One region of the Sporanaerobacter acetigenes DSM 13106 genome, then DNA from elsewhere that is predicted to be linked to it. Evidence: riboswitches for the same ligand, from Rfam matches in the RefSeq annotation. Region 1 holds a riboswitch; the other holds the start of a gene.
The links. Region 1 has a riboswitch for tetrahydrofolate ahead of BUA21_RS13120 (folate family ECF transporter S component). Riboswitches for the same ligand answer to the same signal wherever they lie in the genome.
Positions count from the first base shown of each region.

Region 2: it holds a riboswitch for tetrahydrofolate, as region 1 does, so the genes downstream of both, BUA21_RS03325 (folate family ECF transporter S component) here and BUA21_RS13120 (folate family ECF transporter S component) in region 1, are expected to answer to the same signal.

Region 1 is NZ_FQXR01000019.1:38,928-48,835, forward strand. It holds gene BUA21_RS13080 (DNA polymerase III subunit alpha) at 1-578, shown strand, start outside; gene BUA21_RS13085 (hypothetical protein) at 660-854, shown strand; gene pfkA (6-phosphofructokinase) at 878-1,837, shown strand; gene pyk (pyruvate kinase) at 1,855-3,612, shown strand; gene BUA21_RS13100 (acyl-CoA thioesterase) at 3,624-4,046, shown strand; gene BUA21_RS13105 (FxsA family protein) at 4,049-4,441, shown strand; gene rlmD (23S rRNA (uracil(1939)-C(5))-methyltransferase RlmD) at 4,580-5,941, shown strand; gene BUA21_RS13115 (IS1182 family transposase) at 6,055-7,476, shown strand; gene BUA21_RS13120 (folate family ECF transporter S component) at 7,545-8,063, opposite strand; THF riboswitch at 8,130-8,223, opposite strand; gene BUA21_RS13125 (H-type small acid-soluble spore protein) at 8,299-8,478, opposite strand; gene BUA21_RS13130 (DUF4830 domain-containing protein) at 8,678-9,908, shown strand, end outside.
Region 2 is NZ_FQXR01000003.1:202,770-212,677, forward strand. It holds gene BUA21_RS03285 (ABC transporter ATP-binding protein) at 1-19, opposite strand, end outside; gene BUA21_RS03290 (ABC transporter permease) at 37-1,260, opposite strand; gene deoC (deoxyribose-phosphate aldolase) at 1,648-2,304, opposite strand; gene pduL (phosphate propanoyltransferase) at 2,321-2,893, opposite strand; gene aroA (3-phosphoshikimate 1-carboxyvinyltransferase) at 2,984-4,240, opposite strand; gene aroB (3-dehydroquinate synthase) at 4,234-5,277, opposite strand; gene aroC (chorismate synthase) at 5,282-6,406, opposite strand; gene BUA21_RS03320 (flavodoxin family protein) at 6,445-7,038, opposite strand; gene BUA21_RS03325 (folate family ECF transporter S component) at 7,048-7,809, opposite strand; THF riboswitch at 7,877-7,969, opposite strand; gene BUA21_RS03330 (restriction endonuclease) at 8,018-8,950, opposite strand; gene BUA21_RS03335 (TIGR01906 family membrane protein) at 8,943-9,590, opposite strand; gene BUA21_RS14870 (hypothetical protein) at 9,641-9,814, opposite strand.

The sequences.
Region 1 (9,908 bases):
AATTAAAGAAAATATCCACAGTCACTACTGCAGAACTATTTCAAATAGAAGAAGATATAAATGGAGAATTGGTGAATACAGAACTTCAAGATGGGGAAAAGGTAATTTTGGGAGGAATCATAAACAATAAAAAGAATAAAATAACCAAAAACAACAATATGATGGCTTTTATTACATTGGAAGATCTCTATGGAGCTATAGAAGTGATAGTATTTCCAAAGATATATGATAGATATTTAAAATATTTAGATGAAGATAATATAGTTGTAGTAGAAGGTAGAATTAGTTTGAATGAGGAAGACGAACCTAAAATTATTTGTGAATCTATTGTTCCTCTAAATAAATATAAAAAGGAAAAATTGTATATAAAGCTTGAAAAGGATGATGGACTCAAAACTTTTGAATATCTTAAAAACATATTTGTGAAATACAGTGGAGATATGCCTGTATATGTTTATTTAGAATATGAGAAAAAAGTAATAATGGCTGATAGAAATTATTGGGTTGATGGGGCAAATGAAAAATTAATAAAAGAATTGAACGGTATATTGGGAGAAAATTGTGTAAAAATTTGTTAAGAAAAATCAAATAAGATAAAAAAATATTGTAAATTATGCTATAATGATTTTACAATATAATTGTTTAAGGAGTGCGAGAAAATGTGGACTGCAATATATGTAGCAGAAGGATATGATAGAGCAAAAAAAATAGAGGACTTACTGAAAGAGGAGGGGTTTTTAGTTAAAATGAACACATTCTCAAAAGAGGGAGATAGTACTTTATATGAAATACTTGCTCCTGAATTTGAAGCAGAAGAAGTACAATCTTTTTTAATAGATTTAGGAATAATTTAATACAGTATTAGAGGAGGAAAAACATGAAAACTATTGGTGTATTAACTAGTGGCGGAGATGCTCCAGGAATGAATGCAGCAATAAGAGCTGTAGTAAGAACTGGTATTTATAATCAAGTAAGAATATTGGGTATTAAACAAGGGTATAATGGACTTATAAATGGAAATATTGAAGAAATGAATCTTTCAAGTGTGGCAGATATTATTCATAGAGGAGGAACTATACTTAGAACTGCTAGATGTGATGAATTTGCCACAGATGATGGACTAAATAAGGCATTAAATATTATAGAAGTATTCAATATTGATGGGTTAATAGTATTAGGTGGAGATGGTTCCTTTAAGGGAGCAAAAACTTTAAGTGACAAGGGTATCCCAACTATTGGAATTCCTTGTACTATAGATAACGATATGGGATATACGGATTATACTATAGGATTTTATACTGCTGTTGAAACTGTGGTAGATGCTATAAGCAAAATTAGGGATACTTCTAGTTCCCATGGTAGGGCAAATATTGTAGAAGTAATGGGAAGACACTGTGGAGATATAGCCCTTTATGCAGGACTTGCTGGTGGTGCAGAAAGTATAATTGTTCCAGAAGAAAATACAGATATAGATGCAGTTTGTAGAAAACTTATTCAGGGCAGAAACAGAGGTAAGCTTCATAGTATAATAGTTCTTTCTGAAGGTGTAGGAAATGCATATGAAATGGCAAAAGAAATAGAAGAAAAAACTAGTGCAGAAACGAGAGTTACAATACTTGGACATATACAAAGAGGAGGAACACCTACATCATTTGATAGAATCATGGCCAGTCAAATGGGATACAGAGCTGTAGAATTGCTGCTAGAAGGTAAAGCGGGAAGAGCAGTAGGTGTAAGACAAAATCAAATAATAGATTTAGATTTTGATGAGGCTCTTTCTCAAAAAAGAGTTTTTAGAAAGGATATGTATGAGATAGCAAGAATACTATCTATATAATATAGTGAGGTGAAAATATGAAGAAGACAAAAATAATTTGTACAATAGGGCCTACTTCAGAAGATGAAAAAATTTTAAGACAACTTATATCATCTGGACTTAATGTCACAAGACTTAATTTTTCTCATGGAGATTATAAAGAACACAAAAAGAGAATAGATACTATAAAAAAAGTTAGAACTGAAATGGATTTACCTATTGGTATAATACTTGACACAAAAGGGCCAGAGATAAGAACTGGCAAGTTTAAAGATAGTGATGTAATATTAGAAGATGGTCAAATATTTACATTGACTACAAGAGACATAATTGGAGATTCTACTATAGTAGGAGTGAGTTATAAGAATCTACCAAAAGATTTAAAAGTAGGAGATAGAGTACTGATTGATGATGGACTTATAGCACTAGAAGTAAAGGAGATTGCTAATGATACTGATATTGAATGTATCGTTAAAAATGGTGGGTCATTAAGCGACCATAAGGGTATAAATGTACCAGGTGTAAAAATCAATCTACCAGCTGTCACTCAAAAGGATGTAAATGATATATTGTTTGGGATAGAAAATGGTATAGATTTTATTGCTGCTTCTTTTATAAGAAAAGCAGAGGATGTATTAGAAATAAGAAGGATATTGGAAGAAAACAATGGAGACTATATTCAAATAATATCAAAGATTGAAAATCAAGAAGGAGTAGAAAATTTAGATGAGATATTGAATGTATCTGATGCCATCATGGTGGCAAGGGGAGATTTAGGAGTAGAAATACAAACTGAAGAAATTCCAATCATTCAAAAGCAAATTATTAAAAAATGCAATGAAGCAGGAAAACCTGTAATTATTGCAACTCAAATGCTTGATTCTATGATAAGAAATCCTAGACCTACAAGAGCAGAAGCTACAGATGTGGCGAATGCAATATTTGATGGTGCAGATGCTATCATGCTTTCAGGAGAAACTGCAGCAGGTAAATATCCTGTAGAAGCGGTTAAAACTATGTACAATATAGCAATAAAAGCAGAAGAAGCTCTTGATTATAAACAAATTCTTCAAATGAAATCTAAGTCCAATGGAATTTCAACAACCAATGCCATAAGCAAGGCAACTTGTACTACGGCTCAAGATTTAGGTGTTAGTGCTATAATCACTGCTACATCATCAGGCTATACTGCAAATGCAGTATCAAAATTCAGACCAAAATCACCTATTATAGCTGCTACTACATCTCCATATGTAATGAGAAGATTATCTATAGTATGGGGAGTTTATCCAGTACTTTCAGCAAAGAGTACTTCAACTGATGAGGTAATAGAATTATCTATTCACAGTGCATTGGAAAAAGGATACATAAAACAAGGAGATTTAATAGTCATCACAGCAGGGATACCAGTGGGAGTATCTGGCACTACAAACTTAATTAAAGTTCACACTGTAAGTGAAGTAGTGCTTAAAGGTACAGGAATAGGAAACAAAGCTATTACTGGAAAAGTAGTTGTAGGAAATACAAAAGATGAATTAAAGGAAAAGTTTGAAGAAAAGGATATATTGGTATGTACATCTACAGACAGAGATATGATGGATTATATAGGAACAGCTTCTGCACTCATAACTGAACAAGGAGGACTTACTTCTCATGCGGCAATAATAGGACTCAATTTAAATATACCAACTATTGTAGGTGTATCTGAAGCTACTGAAATTTTAAAAGATGGAGATATTATAACCGTGGACAGTATCACTGGTTCTATATATAGAGGAGAAGCTAAAGTATTATAGGGGGTTAGAACATGGAATATGAAACTACTATCAGAGTTAGATACAAAGAAACAGATCAAATGGGTGTAGTATATTATGGAAATTACTTCACTTGGTTTGAAGTTGGGAGAAATGAATTTTTTAGAAAATTAGGATTTCCCTGCGGAGAATTAGAAGAAAGGGGAGTATTACTTCCAGTTATAGAAACTGGTTGCAAATATATAGATTCAGCAAAATTTGATGATGAGGTCATTATAAAGACGAAATTGTCAGAGCTAAAAGGTGTAAGACTTAAACTGGACTATAAAATTTTTAGAAAGATCGACAATACTTTACTTGTAGAAGGCTTTACTAAACATGCTTTTGTAGATAAAGAAATGAAACCCATAAATTTCAGAAGAAGATTCAAAGACGAATGGAGAGTATTAGAAGATTTATTGGGAAAAGGAGAATAAATATGTGGAAGATATTGACATTCATAATAGCCATGCCAATAATAGATTTATATATTTTAATTAAAGCATCTCAAAACATGGGATTTTGGACTACTGTTATGCTCATAATAGCTACAGGCATAGCTGGATATTATTTGGCAAGAAGTGAAGGAAAAGTTGTCATATCAAGTATAAATAGAGAATTGTCTCAAGGCAGAATACCTGGTGATGATTTGCTGACAGGTTTAAGTATCATAATAGGTGGAATATTTTTAATAGTACCAGGAATCGTTACAGATATAATTGGAATCACAATGATACTTCCTGGAACTAGAGAAATATATAAAAATTATATAAAGAAAAGATTAGAAGATAAAATTCGAAGGGGAAGTGCCAGCTTGTTTTTAAAATGGTAATGTATAAAAAGTTTTTTTTAGTCAATAATCAAAATAAAATAAATAATACAGGCATACTGATTCTAGTGAAGTGAGTCAAGGGATGGTCCTTTGGCTCGCTTTGCACTTATACTATATTTAAATATAGGAGGACTTTTTATGGATATTTCAGTTAAAATTGGAGATATATTAGAAGGAGAAGTGATAGATATAAATTATGAAGGCGGAGGAGTAGTTAAGAAAGACAATTTCACCATATTTTTAGATAAAGGTCTAATCGGAGATATAGTAAAATATAGAGTAGTCAAAGTCAAAAAGACCTATGGAATAGGAAAACTATTGGATATCATAAAACCTTCAGATCATAGAATTCCTTCTATTTGCAATACATCAGAGGAATGTGGAGGATGTCCATTTCAATTTTTCAAATATACAAATCAGTTGAAATGGAAAGAAGAAAAAGTAAAAAAAGATATAGAAAAAATTGGGAGATTAGATGCAAATATAGTCAAACATATCATAGGCATGGAAGAGCCCTATAGATATAGAAACAATGTTCAAATTCCTGTTGGTTTTAAGGATGGAGAAATTGCTATAGGATTTTATGAAAGTGGAAGCTACAATATTGCAAACATGAGCAATTGTGTTATTCAAACAGAAATCTCAAATGAAATAATAAAAACAATAAAAAATTTCATGAAAGAATACAATTTAAAACCTTATGACAGGAAAAATAAAACTGGGAATATACGCCATATTGGGATTAGGACAAATGAGAACAACAAGGCCATGGTGATAATAGTCACTGGTTCAAGGAATCTTCCATATTCTAAAGAACTCATAAGAATACTAACTGAAAACTTCAAAGATATAATAAGCATATACCAAAATATAAATAGTGGAAATGGGCCAGTAGTATATGGGAAAAAGTTCAAAAAACTATATGGAGAAGATAAGATAGTAGATTGTATAGGAGATTTAAAATTTAGCATCTCTCCAAATTCCTTTTTTCAAGTAAATAGAGTACAGACAAAGATACTTTATGACAAAGTTAAAGAATATATGGATTTGAAAAGTGAGGACATAATATTTGATTTATACTGTGGTATCGGAACCATATCCCTTTATATGGCAAGACAAGCTAAAAAGGTATATGGAGTTGAAATAGTAGAGGAAGCTATAAAAGATGCAAGAGAAAATGCCCATTTAAACAATATAGAAAATGTAGAATTTATCTGTGGAAGCAGTGAAAAAATATTGCCTGAATTAAAAGAAAAAGGTATCAAGGTAGATAAAATAGTAGTGGATCCCCCAAGAAAAGGCTGTGAAAAACAAGTACTAGATACCATAATAGAAATGAATCCAGAAAGGATAGTATATGTATCTTGCAATCCATCAACCTTAGCGAGAGATTTAAAACACCTTTCAGAAAGTGTATACAAAGTCAAAGAAATTCAACTACTAGACATGTTTCCTGGCAGTATTCATACAGAATGTGTTGTGAGGATTGAACGTGCATAACGATGCATTGGGGACGGCAGGTTGCGTAGAAAATCCAACAATTGGTTGACATAACATTGATAAATTATGCTATAATTCACCTATACAATTAGAAAGAGTGGTGATATGGTAGCATGCAATATATAGAAGGTATCAATAGAAAAAGCAAAATTGCATTCCCAGAATATATAGATGATTATATTGAAGAAGATAATCCCGTAAGGGTAATAGATGTTTTCGTGAAATCGTTAGATATGGATGAATTAGGATTTAAAAATTCCAAACCAAATGATAAGGGAAGGCCTCCATACAATCCTAAGGATTTGCTTAAACTATATATTTATGGATACATGAATAAAATTACATCATCAAGAAAATTAGAAAAAGCTACCAAAACAAATATAGAGGTAATGTGGCTATTAAGAAGATTAACACCATATAATAAATCAATATCTGACTTTAGAAAAGATAATAAGGATGCTATAAACACAGTGTTTAAGGAATTTGTTGCCCTTTGCAAAGGGTGGGACCTTTTTGGCAAAGAAATAGTAGCGGTTGATGGTTCTAAATTTAGAGCCTCTAACTCTAAGAAAAATAACTTTAATGACAAAAGTTTAGATCGTAAAATTGAATATTTAGAAGAAAAGGTAGAAAAATACATGCAGGAAATTGAAGAAAATGATATTGAAGAATCTATTGATCGTGAGCCAAGTAAAGAAGAAATCAAATCTAGAATAAAAGAACTTGAAGAACGAAAAGAAAAGTATGAGAGATATAAAGAGAAAATAGAAAAAGGGGAAACAACAGAAATATCAACAACCGATCCTGATACAAGATTAATGGCTACAAACAATAATGGAATTAACGTATGTTACAATGTCCAAACTGTAGTTGATAGTAAACATAAGCTAATCGTAGATTGTGATGTAATAAATAATCCAACTGATCATGGAATGCTAAGCAAGATGGCAAAAAGTGCAAAAGAAACATTTGAAGTAGAAGAACTTAAAGCTTTAGCTGATAAAGGATATTACAATGTAGATGATTTAATAGAATGTGAAAAGAAAAATATTATAACATATGTTTCAAAACAGGCATTTTCAAACGCTACGGGTGAAGCAGAATTTTATATAGACAAATTTAAATATGATAAAGAACAAAACGTGTATATATGTCCTAAAGGACAAAAACTCTATTCTAGAAGACAAAAACCTATAGATGAAAATACAAAGGAAATAGTATACAGAAATTTTGAAGCCTGCGGCAAGTGTGAATTTAAAGATAAATGTACCAAAAATAAGAAGGGAAGACGAATAAGGAGGTCAATCCATCAAGACTTTTTAGATAAGGTCGATAAAAGAACTACAGAAAATAAAGAATTATATAAACAAAGGCAAATGATTGTAGAACATCCCTTCGGGACAGTAAAAAGGGCAATAAATATACTAGGAATTAAAGAAATAATGAGGAGGCTTAAAGCAAAAAGAGTATATTTAACCTCCTCACTTCCTAAATATGCCATGCAACTTGGCAATATTATACTATATGCGGCATAGGACTAAAAGATTGACTTGGAATGGTTATCCATTTCTACGCAGTCTGCCGTCCCACTGTGTTCATATTTTTAGTATTCTTTTTTAATAACTCCTGCTTTAGCTAGTGATTCCACTAATCCTTTTATCAATACAGAATAAACAGGAATGTTTATAGCTTGTTTAGTTGCTGCTTTTGTCATAGTTACAATTAGTGGATGTCCAAATAGAATATTTCTAAAGTAAGGAACCATCAAAACGGACGTAATTACTTGTCCAACAAGTATGGACAAAAATATTTTCCAAAATGGAAGTTCATCTACATCACCTTTTAGAACTTTCATAAGTATTCCAGGGATAATCCCAGTAAGCGCTGAAGTCAAAACAAAATGTGGCATAAATGGTCCTGTTGGTCTGACTAGAAAACTAACTACATCTCCTACTGCTCCTACAATTCCACCAACAATAGGTCCAAATACTATACCGGCAAAGATAATTGGAAATCCTCCAAAATTGATAATGCCAGGAATAGTGATGAATCTAGACAATACCACATTGAGTGCAATCAAAAAACCTGAAATAGTGATAAGTCTTGTACTTAATTTTTTCAAAAAAATACCTCCTTTCATATAAGATATGACAGTCCGCCACATCAGAAAGAAGATATTACTGATAGTGTCAGCGAACGCGATAATATACCGCAAGCATTTGCTTTTCGTTCAAAGGCTACGTCCCATCCCTTGACACTTAACGCATATTATCTACTCTGTCATTTTAAATTTTTAAAAAACATATTTGTACTTGCAGAAATAGTATATCAAATTTCATTTGCTAATTCAATTAATTTTAATGTTCTACTAAGTTATTTAAAGATATTTCTTGTTTATTTTCTGGCTGGTCTAGAAAGTGGATTTTTGCTGTATTGTTATTTTCGTTAACAGATTCAATATAAATTGGCATATCATTGTAAGTTACATCAACCATAACTGGACAAGAAACAATATCTTTTGCACGTTGATTATCCATTCTAAATACCTCCTTAGTAATATAAACAATTCTATTGTACGTATTTAAATCAAGATTTATTCTTTTTTCAAAAAGAATAGATTATAAGAAAAATTAATAGAACTTAGATATGCTGAATAGTATAAAAAATGCGGGTGTTTTTGGTATAATTAGAAGTAGGATAATAACTAATTATTTTTACTAAATTAAAATGGAGGTGATGAAAATTTCAAGAGTCAAAAATATCTGGATTATATTATTTAGCATGGTATTAATAGCTCTGATAATGTTGATAACTTTACCCAGCAAAGAAAGTAAGGGAAAAGTTTCTCTTGAACTTATTTTTAACACTAATTTTGGCGAAGTAAATAAAGTATCAATTAAAGATGAAAAGATAATCAATGATATTGTATCTATGTTGGAAAATAGTGAGTTTTTGGGAAATGGAGCAAATACAAATGATATGAGTGGAATGGCTCGTAAAGATAATAAACTGATTTTGACTAAAGCAAATGGCAATAAAGAAGAGATTACATTTTCATATGACAGCCTTTATGAGTTTGGATACATAGAAGTAGAAGGAAAAATCTTAGTACCTAATTATGATTTTTTTAGATATGTAGAAGATTTGGAAGAATACACAAAGTATGATACAAATGTGGAAAGTCAAGTGGTAGACTTATTTAACAAATATAACTGGACTGTTGACTACAGGATAAATACTCTAAAAGAGAAATTGCCAGACAATCTTAAACATAAGGCTGGGGAATATCCAATTAAGATATATTGGGCCTATAACAATGAACTTTCTAAAGAAATTGGATCTGATTTTACTGACTATCTCGGAAAGAATATAGTGGTGGAAATTTATAGATTGAGAGAACCTTTGCCAGATTTTATGGAACCAAGGAGAGATGCAAGAGGTATTATTTTGAAATATAATAATGAAATTATTGGTGCATATATAGATGCTGGGAGACATGAGTCCTTTGCTTGTTCTCTCAATAGGAAAAAATTAGAAAACATTACAAGCAAGGATTGGGATCAATGGATTGAAGATTATATTGATTATGATGATGAATTAGAGATAAAGTTATCTAAAATGAAACCAGAAGATATAATCAAAGAACATTTCAAAGCATTGAATAATCATGATATTAAAATGGCTTGGGCAACTATAACAAGAAAGAATTTATGCAGATATTTGTCATCTAATATGAACAATCAATATCTATTTAATAAGGAAAAAGATGTAGCTAATCAAAATATAAGAAGTGCAGAGTTGTTAGAGATAAATGAATTTGGAGATATGGATAATGGTGGAGAAGCACTGGAATACGAAGTCTTAGCTGATTTTAAATTTATTGAACCTATTACATCAGAGAATGGAGTTTTTCCTAGATTTGTTATTATGAGAAAAGAAACTGAAAAGAGCGGTTGGAGAATTGATG
Region 2 (9,908 bases), on a different contig from region 1:
CTGCTTTTAATATACTCAATTTAACCATACCTCCCTTTAGTCCGTTTTAGATAGTATTGTCATTACACTAAATCTACTTAGCAACAATAAGGCAACTGCTGTTCCTAACATATAGAAAATTATAAATGAAAGTAAAGTAATCCCTACAGTTTTGATATGAATATCTACAATTTGATAAGATACAAAAGCTCCTATAATACTGCCTAAAAGTACTAACACCATACTTTCTAAGAAAATAATTTTGAAGCACTTATTCTTACTCGTACCTAATGAACGCATGATTGCAAATTCCCTTTGTCTACTCTGCATCAACAGATATGATGATATAAAACCAATTGCAGCAACTATTATAAATATTAATGGTTTAAAACTTTTGAGCATGTTCAAACTTTCCGTAAGTCGTGTTGCTGACATGATGAAAGTCTCATCGTTTATTGTAAGAGCTTTCCCCACTCGTGAAAAACCCCCTTGCATATTAGTGGATGAAAATCCAATTTTCTGCATTTCATTTTTGAATTCGTTAACTTTAAGAGAATCCTTAAGGGTAAATCTTGCAGCACTTGCATAGCTCCTGACATTCGTTCCTTCATAAATACTTTCAACAAATCCAATTGGACTTATAATATATGGTGCTTCATTACGCGACTGAGTCTTACTCTTAAAACTCCCTATCACTTTCATCTTCACAGATCTTATTCTTTCAAAATCATCTATCAGTCCTCCTTCTTTATCATATTTCTGTGCATAGGCTTCAACTTCTAATTCGTCTCCCAATTTAATATTCTGCTCCCTCATGAACCTGTCCCTTACAATACACACGGCTTCCTTTCCCTTTAAAAAACTTTCATCATAACCATCAATATATGAAACATCCTTAGGCGTAAAAGATGAAAATATAGAAAAAGAATTTGTACCAACAAAACGACATAAGCAGCCAAGTGCAGATTCATCATATGTGTTTGGCATAGCAGCACATATTTCCATTGCAGTAACTTCGTCTTTTATAAGTCCTGTATCACGCATTTTGTTCAGCATCTCAAGATCAATCTGAAGCCCTACATCTTGACTGCCGTCAATATTGCATATGCTTCCTGTAATGGGAATGGTCCTTCCAAGCTTTATAAGCTGGGCTTGATTTTTCTCAATGTTTGAAATATACAATAGCAAAAATAAAACAATCATACCTGAAATCAGAATGGACAGAAAGCTTTTCTTCTTGTGCCTTAAAGCATTTTTTTGAATTGCATGAACGACAAACATAAATATCAACCACCTTTAGTCATTATTATTGTTTGAAAACTATAGAACTAGTCCAATTTCATGTCTCTGTTTTTAACGCAATAATCGCAATTTTCGCTCAATTTTAAATGAAAATTTTATATTTTTTTAATATGAAAAATTTTTATGATTGCATTAATTATTAATGGATATCTTTGAAGTGTTTTTACATTGAACATAATAAATGAAACGTAAACAAAACTATTAGATGAGAAATTTGCAGAAAATTATATGATCATTTTCCTTATTTTACCTATATATCCATTCATTACTATTTTATGATTATCTATATCCTTTGTCAATCTAATCCTCTCGACAATATATACTTTCATTCGATATATAAAAAAACCATAGTTAACTATGGTTTTTTTATTCTTCTATAGATTGTACTATTTTAACGGAAGCACTAGCTCCAATTCTACTTGCCCCTGCTTCGATCATTTTTTTCACAGTATCATAATCTCTTATGCCACCTGAAGCTTTGACTCCTAATCTATCTCCAACTGTTTTTCTCATCAATTTTACATCCTCTACTGTTGCTCCACCTGTACTAAATCCTGTAGAAGTCTTCACAAAGTCTGCTCCAGCTTCTTCTGAAATTTCACAAGCTTTTACTTTTTCCTCATCATTTAAAAGACAAGTTTCAATGATTACTTTAACTAGCGCCTTTCCTTTAGCTGCATCAACTACTGCCTTTATATCTTCCTTCACAGTATCATAGTCTTTACTTTTTAGTGCTCCTATATTTATGACCATATCTAATTCATCAGCACCATTTTCCATAGCTTCCACAGCTTCAAAAGCTTTTACTTCCTTTGGAGTGCTTCCCAAAGGAAAACCTATAACGGTAGCTACTTTAACACTACTTCCTTTTAATTCATCTTTAGCCAATTTCACATAATAAGGATTTACGCAAACTGAAAAGAATTTGTATTCCTTTGCCTCATTGCAAAGATCCACAATCATCTCAGCTGTAGCATCTGGCTTAAGTAGTGTATGATCAATCATATTTGCTATGTTTTTCATAAATTTCTAACCTCCATTATTTTATTATTTCTACGAGGTCACCATTTTTTAATCCTGCAGCATTTCCTTCTTCCATGTCCATATGCATTTCTAGTCTATGTCCTTCTCCAGAACGTATAAGTACATTGTTAAACACTAGTCCTCTAAATCCTTTGACTTTTACACTGACAATATCTCCATTTTCAACATCAAATTCTTTTGCTTCTTCTGGATGCATATGAATATGTCTAGCTGCTACAATGACCCCTTCTTTTATTTCAATCTCAGCTTTTGGTCCAACTATTTTAACTCCAGGTGTCCCTAAAATATCTCCTGAATTTTTAACCATTGGTTCTATTCCAAGAGTGAAAGCATCTGAAATTGAAACTTCTACTTGAGTATTTTTTCTAACTGGTCCCAATACTCTTACACCTTTTAAGGTTCCTTTTGGTCCAACTATGTCAACCTTTTCCTCAGCTGCAAACTGACCTGGCTGTGATAAATCTTTTTTCTTAGTTAACTCATATCCTGCTCCAAATAGTGCATCTAAATCACTTTGAGATAGATGTATGTGTTTATTAGACATGGCTGCTGGCAATTCTGTTCTCATATAAAAATTCCTCCTCATGTTTATGTAAAATGTTTTTTCTTATTGATTACCGTAATTATTATATGACTTTACAATATAAAAATCAAACCATCAGATTAAAAGTTTGTACAATTCATCAAAAAAACCAGGAAAAGATATCTTTACACATTCACCTCTTTGTATATGAGACTTGCCATCTGCATTGAGTGCTGCAATATTTAAGGCCATAGCTATTCTATGATCATTGTGGCTGTTTAAAGTTGCTGGTTTTAAAAAGGAGACCCCTTCAATAACAAGACCATCTTCAAGTTCTTCTACTTTTGCTCCCATTTTATTTAATTCAACTGCCATTGCATTTAGCCTATTGCTCTCTTTATATTTCAACTCCTCGGCATCTCTTATAGTAGTTGTTCCTTCTGCAAGAGCTGCTGCTACAGCTAAAACAGGTATTTCATCTATTAAAGTGATTATTCTACTTCCATTTATATTTATACCTTTTAGTTTTGAATATCTCACTCTTATATCTCCTATTGGTTCATAATTTACTATTCTTTTATTTTGAATTTCAATATCTCCACCCATTTCCTTTAAGGCTTCCAAAATACCTATCCTACTTTCGTTTATTCCTACGTCTCTAATCAAGATATCTGAACCTTTTAATGTCAAAGCTCCAACTATAAAAAATGCAGCTGATGAAATATCCCCTGGAATAAACAAATTTTGTCCTTTTAATTTAGCATTATCTTTTATACAAGTCAATTTATCTGTCTTACATATGTCAGCACCAAAACATTTTAGCATCCTTTCAGTATGATCTCTAGAAAAGCCTTTTTCTTCAATACAAGTCTGGCCGTGAGCATAAATAGAAGCTAACAATATCGCTGATTTAACTTGAGCACTGTCTATTGGCATTTTATAGTGGATTCCTTTTAATTTTTCAGATGGATAAATTTCAAGGGGAGGATATTCATCTTCCACTCCCTTAATATTCCCATTCATTTGTCTAAGAGGAGAAATAATTCTCTTCATAGGTCTACTATTTAAAGAACTGTCTCCTACAAGAATTGAAGGAAAATCTTGTCCTACAAGTATTCCACTTGTAAGTCTCATGGTCGTCCCAGAATTTCCACAATATAATATTTTCTCTGGATTTTTTAGTCCACTTTTACCGACACCTTCTACTACTACATTGTCCTTTCTTGTATCTATATGAACGCCCATTTTTCTAAAACATTCCATAGTAGCCAAGGTATCCTCTGAAACTAAAAAATTTTTTATTTCTGTTTTGCCTTCAGCAATAGAACCAAGCATTATACTTCTATGAGATATAGATTTATCTCCTGGTACTCTTATTTCTCCTTTCAACATAGCCAATCACCCTTTAAAGATTTTCTCATATTTTCTTTACTTACATTGTCAAATATATCTACCTTGTTTTTCCCTGTAGGAAGAACAAATACTATTCTTTCATCTAGGTTTTTCTTATCGTGAGACATTTTAGACAATATCTTTGTTATATCCTCATTAGAAAAATGTACTGGTACAACTAAATCTTTCAATGTTTCAATTATTTCACAGAAATATTCTTCATCTATTAAACCCATTTCTTTAGAAATAAAGCTTTCATACATCATACCCAATATAATAGCTTCTCCATGTTTATATTTGCTAAAATCATAAAGTGATTCAATTCCATGACCTATAGTATGACCAAAATTTAAAATTTTTCTAATTCCTCTATCTTTCTCATCCATGGCTACAACTTCAGTTTTTATAGATACACATTTCTCTACAACTTCTATTAAAATTTCCTCATCAAAATCATAGATACCTTGAATATTATCTCTTATATATCTAAAAAAATCATAATCCTTTATTAGTCCATATTTTAAAACTTCTGCCAATCCTGAAGTCATTTCCCTTCTATCTAAAGTTTTTAAGAAATCAATATCTATAAAAGTTTTTATAGGGAAATAAAAGGAACCTATCATATTTTTATATTTACCAAAATCTATACCTACTTTTCCTCCAATACTGCTATCTACTTGAGCTAAAAGAGTAGTCGGAATTTGAATATAGTCAACTCCCCTCAAATAAGTAGCAGCCACAAAACCCGAAATGTCTCCTACTACACCACCACCAAAACTTATGATTGTAGTAGACCTGTCATAATTATAATTTATGAGCTCCATATAAATATTTTCCACAACTTTTAGACACTTGCTTTTTTCTCCTGGCTCTAAAATATACACTCTAGTTTTAAAGGGTACTAGATAATAAAGTATCTCCTCTAAGTAATATTTGCTCACATTCTCATCAGTTATGAGAAAAATATTCTTCTTGTTTTTTTCTTTTAAAAATTGTCTTATATCTTTAAATAAAGAAACTCCAATAACATTTTCCATCTCATCACCTACTAGATAAATAATTTATATATGCTTTAAAATTTCTATCCATCTCTTCTATACTGTCACCACCAAATTTTTCTACCATTTCATTGGCTAGTACGATTCCAAGCATATGCTCACCTACTATACTTGCAGAAGGCACAGCACATACATCAGAACGTTCCACTTGAGCCAATGCTACTTTTTTAGTCAACATATCTACACTATTTAGTGGCTTTTTCAATGTTGGTATAGGTTTCATAGCACATCTGACTATGATATCTTCTCCATTTGATATTCCTCCTTCTATACCTCCAGCATTGTTAGTAATTCTATAATATCCATTGCCATCATAAAAAATTTCATCATGAACTTCCGAACCATATCTTTCACAAGATTCATATCCTAATCCTATCTCTACACTCTTAATTCCTGGTATACTCATGATTGCCTGAGCTATTTTCCCATCCAATTTTCCATTCCAACTTATATGACTTCCTAGTCCTATCGGAACTCCATTAGCTACAATCTCAATACTTCCTCCCAAAGTATCTCCAGTTTCACTTGTCTTCTGTATTTCCCCTAAAATATCACTTTCTGCTTTCTTATCTATGACTCGCACAGGAGAGGCGTCAGCATTTTTTATTTCATCCAAAAATGTTCCTGAATACAAAGTTTTCTTTGATTTAATACCTCCTATTTCTATAACATGGCTATATATCTCAATATTAAATCTTCTAAGGAAGAGTTTACAAATACTTCCTATGGCTACTCTCATAGCTGTTTCTCTAGCACTAGCTCTTTCTAATATATTTCTAATATTAGTCTGATTGTATTTAATAGCTCCTGAAAAATCTGCATGACCCGGTCTTGGTCTTGTTATTTCAGTTGATCCTCTTAACTGCCCTCTATTTGCTATAGAAAGGCCAATGGGATTTCCAGTAGTCAAACCATTGTATACTCCAGATAATATATTTACTTCATCCATTTCTATACTCATTCTTTCGCTTCTACCAAAACCCTTTTGTCTTCTTTTCAATTCATTGTTTATAAAATCTAAATCTATTTCTAGATTTGCAGGTATTCCCTCAACTATGCCTGTCAGTTGAACTCCATGGGATTCACCTGATGTCAAAAAACGAATCATATTTTCACCACCCTTATATATATTTTACCAAAAAACTTCTACCTATGAAGGTAGAAGTTTTTCATGCTTTCAATATTCTTTCCTATATTATATACCTCTTTTAATACTTCTTCTCTACTTTGAACAGGTAAATCATCCGTCTCAGAAACAAAATAATTACCTAAATATTTTACATCAATAGCTTTAAAAAATAAATCAACAGTTTTCACAGGAGCATCAAATTGATCATGTGAAAAAGTTGCTCCTCCTACAGACAAAAAAACGCCTATCCTGTCTTTATCTTTCCTATATTTCTTGTTCAATGAATATTTTAATGAAAAATATTTTTGACATCTATCTATAATTGTTTTAGACAAACTACTGACTGTATTAAAATATAGTGGAGAAGCCAATATAAATATATCACTCTCATCAAAATGTTTATAAACTATTTGCATATCATCTTTTATTGCACATTCTCCAGTCTTTTCACAATATCCACATGCAATACAAGGAGATACTTTTAAATCTTTTAAATACAATTTATCTATAATATAATCATTTTCACTCATGCCTTTTAAAAGAGTGTCCAAAATAAAATCTGTATTTTGCCCTTTTCTTGGACTCCCCATAAGGGCTATCACTTTTTTCATAAAATCCTCCTAATCATTCATTGCATATTTGGTATATCTAAGCAAGGTTGAAATAAGCATAGAATGAATTGGTATAGCTGCTAAACTACTTAGTAATCTACCAGGAAAAAGAACCAAGAAACCTTTCTTGAACATTATAGATAGCCAATAAGTATTTAATCCAAGGGAAATGACAATATATGAAATACTGACCATGAAAACTACTTTGTCAAAAGAAAAAAACTTGTTTCCACTTTCTTTTCCTCTCAAAAATATTGGCAAAAATACAAGTGCTCCAAATATTATTATGAATAATATTGAAATCAATAATGACACAGGTTTTTCATAAAGATAAAGTTTACCTTCATTTATTGATAGAAGTTTTTCTTCAAAGAAAGCTCCTATCATACCCAAAACTAAAAGAAAAATAATGACAGAATTGACAATGCTATAATCTTTTTCAATTTTATTTTTCTTAAAGAAATTTGAAATAAGCCCTGGTATAACCCCCCACAATACAGAACTCAATGTAATTCCAGGAAAATATGCTCCTTGAGGATTCACAACTACTCCTATCAAATCAGCTGCAAGTCCGCTTAAACCTCCAACCAATGGCCCAAACAATATACCACTAAGCATTAGAGGAGATTCACCAAAACTAAGCCTTATGGCTGGCAGTCCTCCTAAGGGAACCATAAAATAAAGAAATCTAGTGAATACTACACTTAAAGCTGTCAAAAAACTAGCCATTACCAATTTTCTTGTAGTTATATTTTTTCTTGCTCTATCCACGACTACACCTCCCTTCTTTTTAGTGATAGACATACTATCACACTAAAGAAAAGGAAGCTCTTTAATGGACAGCGGACGCAATAGAGAACCGCAGAAAATATCTTTCGTTTAAGGGCTACTTCCCATCCCTTAACACTTAACGCTCTCTATCTACTCTGTCTATTCTCATATGAATTATACATGAAAAATCCTGTTTTGTAAATTACAATCAATATATATACTTTTTAATTATCATTTCATAAATTACCCCATAAAATATTGAAATCAGTCCAAAAGCCAAAGAAAAAATTGCCATAATCCTGTAGTATAAGCCGAAAGACGTAGTTTTAGATAAAATATATAAAGTCATACTTAAAAATAAATACCTAAATACTTTTTCGCTGCTAAAAATATGAGTTTTGACATTCATAAACTTGTTTTTATCCTCTTCATATTTACTTATAATTATCTCTTCTATCTCATCTTTTGATGGATACATATCTACTTCTTTTAAAATAGAAAGTAATTTCTTAAAATCAATAAACTTTATATTTTTATATTCCTCCTTTAGCCCTTCAACAAAATAAGAACTAGTAATACAAATTCCTTCTTCCACCCCCATCATTGACATATGATACCTAAGACTTTTAATGTCCCTTGTTGTAACCCTTTCATCTTGTGCAATTCTTATACACTTGACAGCATATATTTTGTCATGTATCTGCCCTATCAAATCAATATCATTTTCATATTCAATAAAAGATACATTGTAATACTTCTCCAGTGCTTTTTTTACATACAAGACAAATTCATAATTGGTAAAAGTATTTATTTCTTTCATTATTTTCTTTTTGCTAAGGTCATTATTTATATCGAATATTTTTTTCGTGAATTTTTGCATTTTAAAAAAGTAACTTATATATAAAATAAAAATAAACATTGATATTGAAATGATTATAGAAAAAACAATATTATTAGTTTGTATAAACAAATAAATAAGCAATACAATGGAAAATATGAATTCAATCAAAACACTGTCAAGTACAACGGCATTATATCCTTTTCCACCTTTCATTTTTTTCAAATAATAATTTTTGATTTTTTTATCCCTATTCAATTTTTTTATATAACTACTTATTTTATCTAATAAGTCATCATTCAATTTTATTATTCATCCTCACTTTCAATGAATTTATAACTATTAGCATTATTGACATGAAAGTTATAAATAATAACCCTATATTCCTTGCAATACTAATAAAAAATTCTTCAGGAAAAATTCTAATCATAATATCTGTACTTGGATCTAAAAGCCATAAATCATTGTTAAATAACATCAAATGAAAATAGGTAAAATACTTATCAAAATCTAAAATTAAAAATAAAAATAGAATCCCTATACCTAAAAAAGAACTACAAATAGAATAATTTAAAGTCTTTATAAATACATTAAAATCTACTAAATATAAATAAGTGAAACTTGTCAAAAATATAGTTATTGAAATATCTCTAATTAAAAATCCCTTATTAAATAATAGTTTCACATCTTTTATATGAGCTAATTCTCTTTCATTGAAATAAATTCTTAAATATTCTTCGTCTTTATGTCCTCTAAAATAATCAAATAATTCATTGGTCAATTTCATCAATTCACTTATTTCTAAATCTGTACTACTAGGAATGTTGTATTGTAAATATTTGGTTTCGTAATATTTTTTATTGAATGCAAAAAAATTTATACATATAAAAAAAATGGATATAGGTAAAAATATTCCTAACATTATTGAGAATCCTTTTTTCATACATGCCTCCTAATAATAAGTTATAAATAATAAGACCCGAAAAATCGGGTCTAAGACATGGCCTGTTCTAATTTGTCTAAGTATTTTATGGGAAACATTCTGAGTAGATCCTTATATTGTTCTACAGTAAGCCCCTGAACAGTTGTATATATTTCAATCTTCTCATCTACGCTAGCATTTTTGAACCTTTCTTTTATTTCCTCAAAATTAGTCACATTTTCCATTTCAACACTCCTCTGCAAATATATTTATATGTTTTTAGTATGTTTAGTAAAGCGTTTTTTATTCAATAAAAAAAGAACCAACTTTAATTCTAAA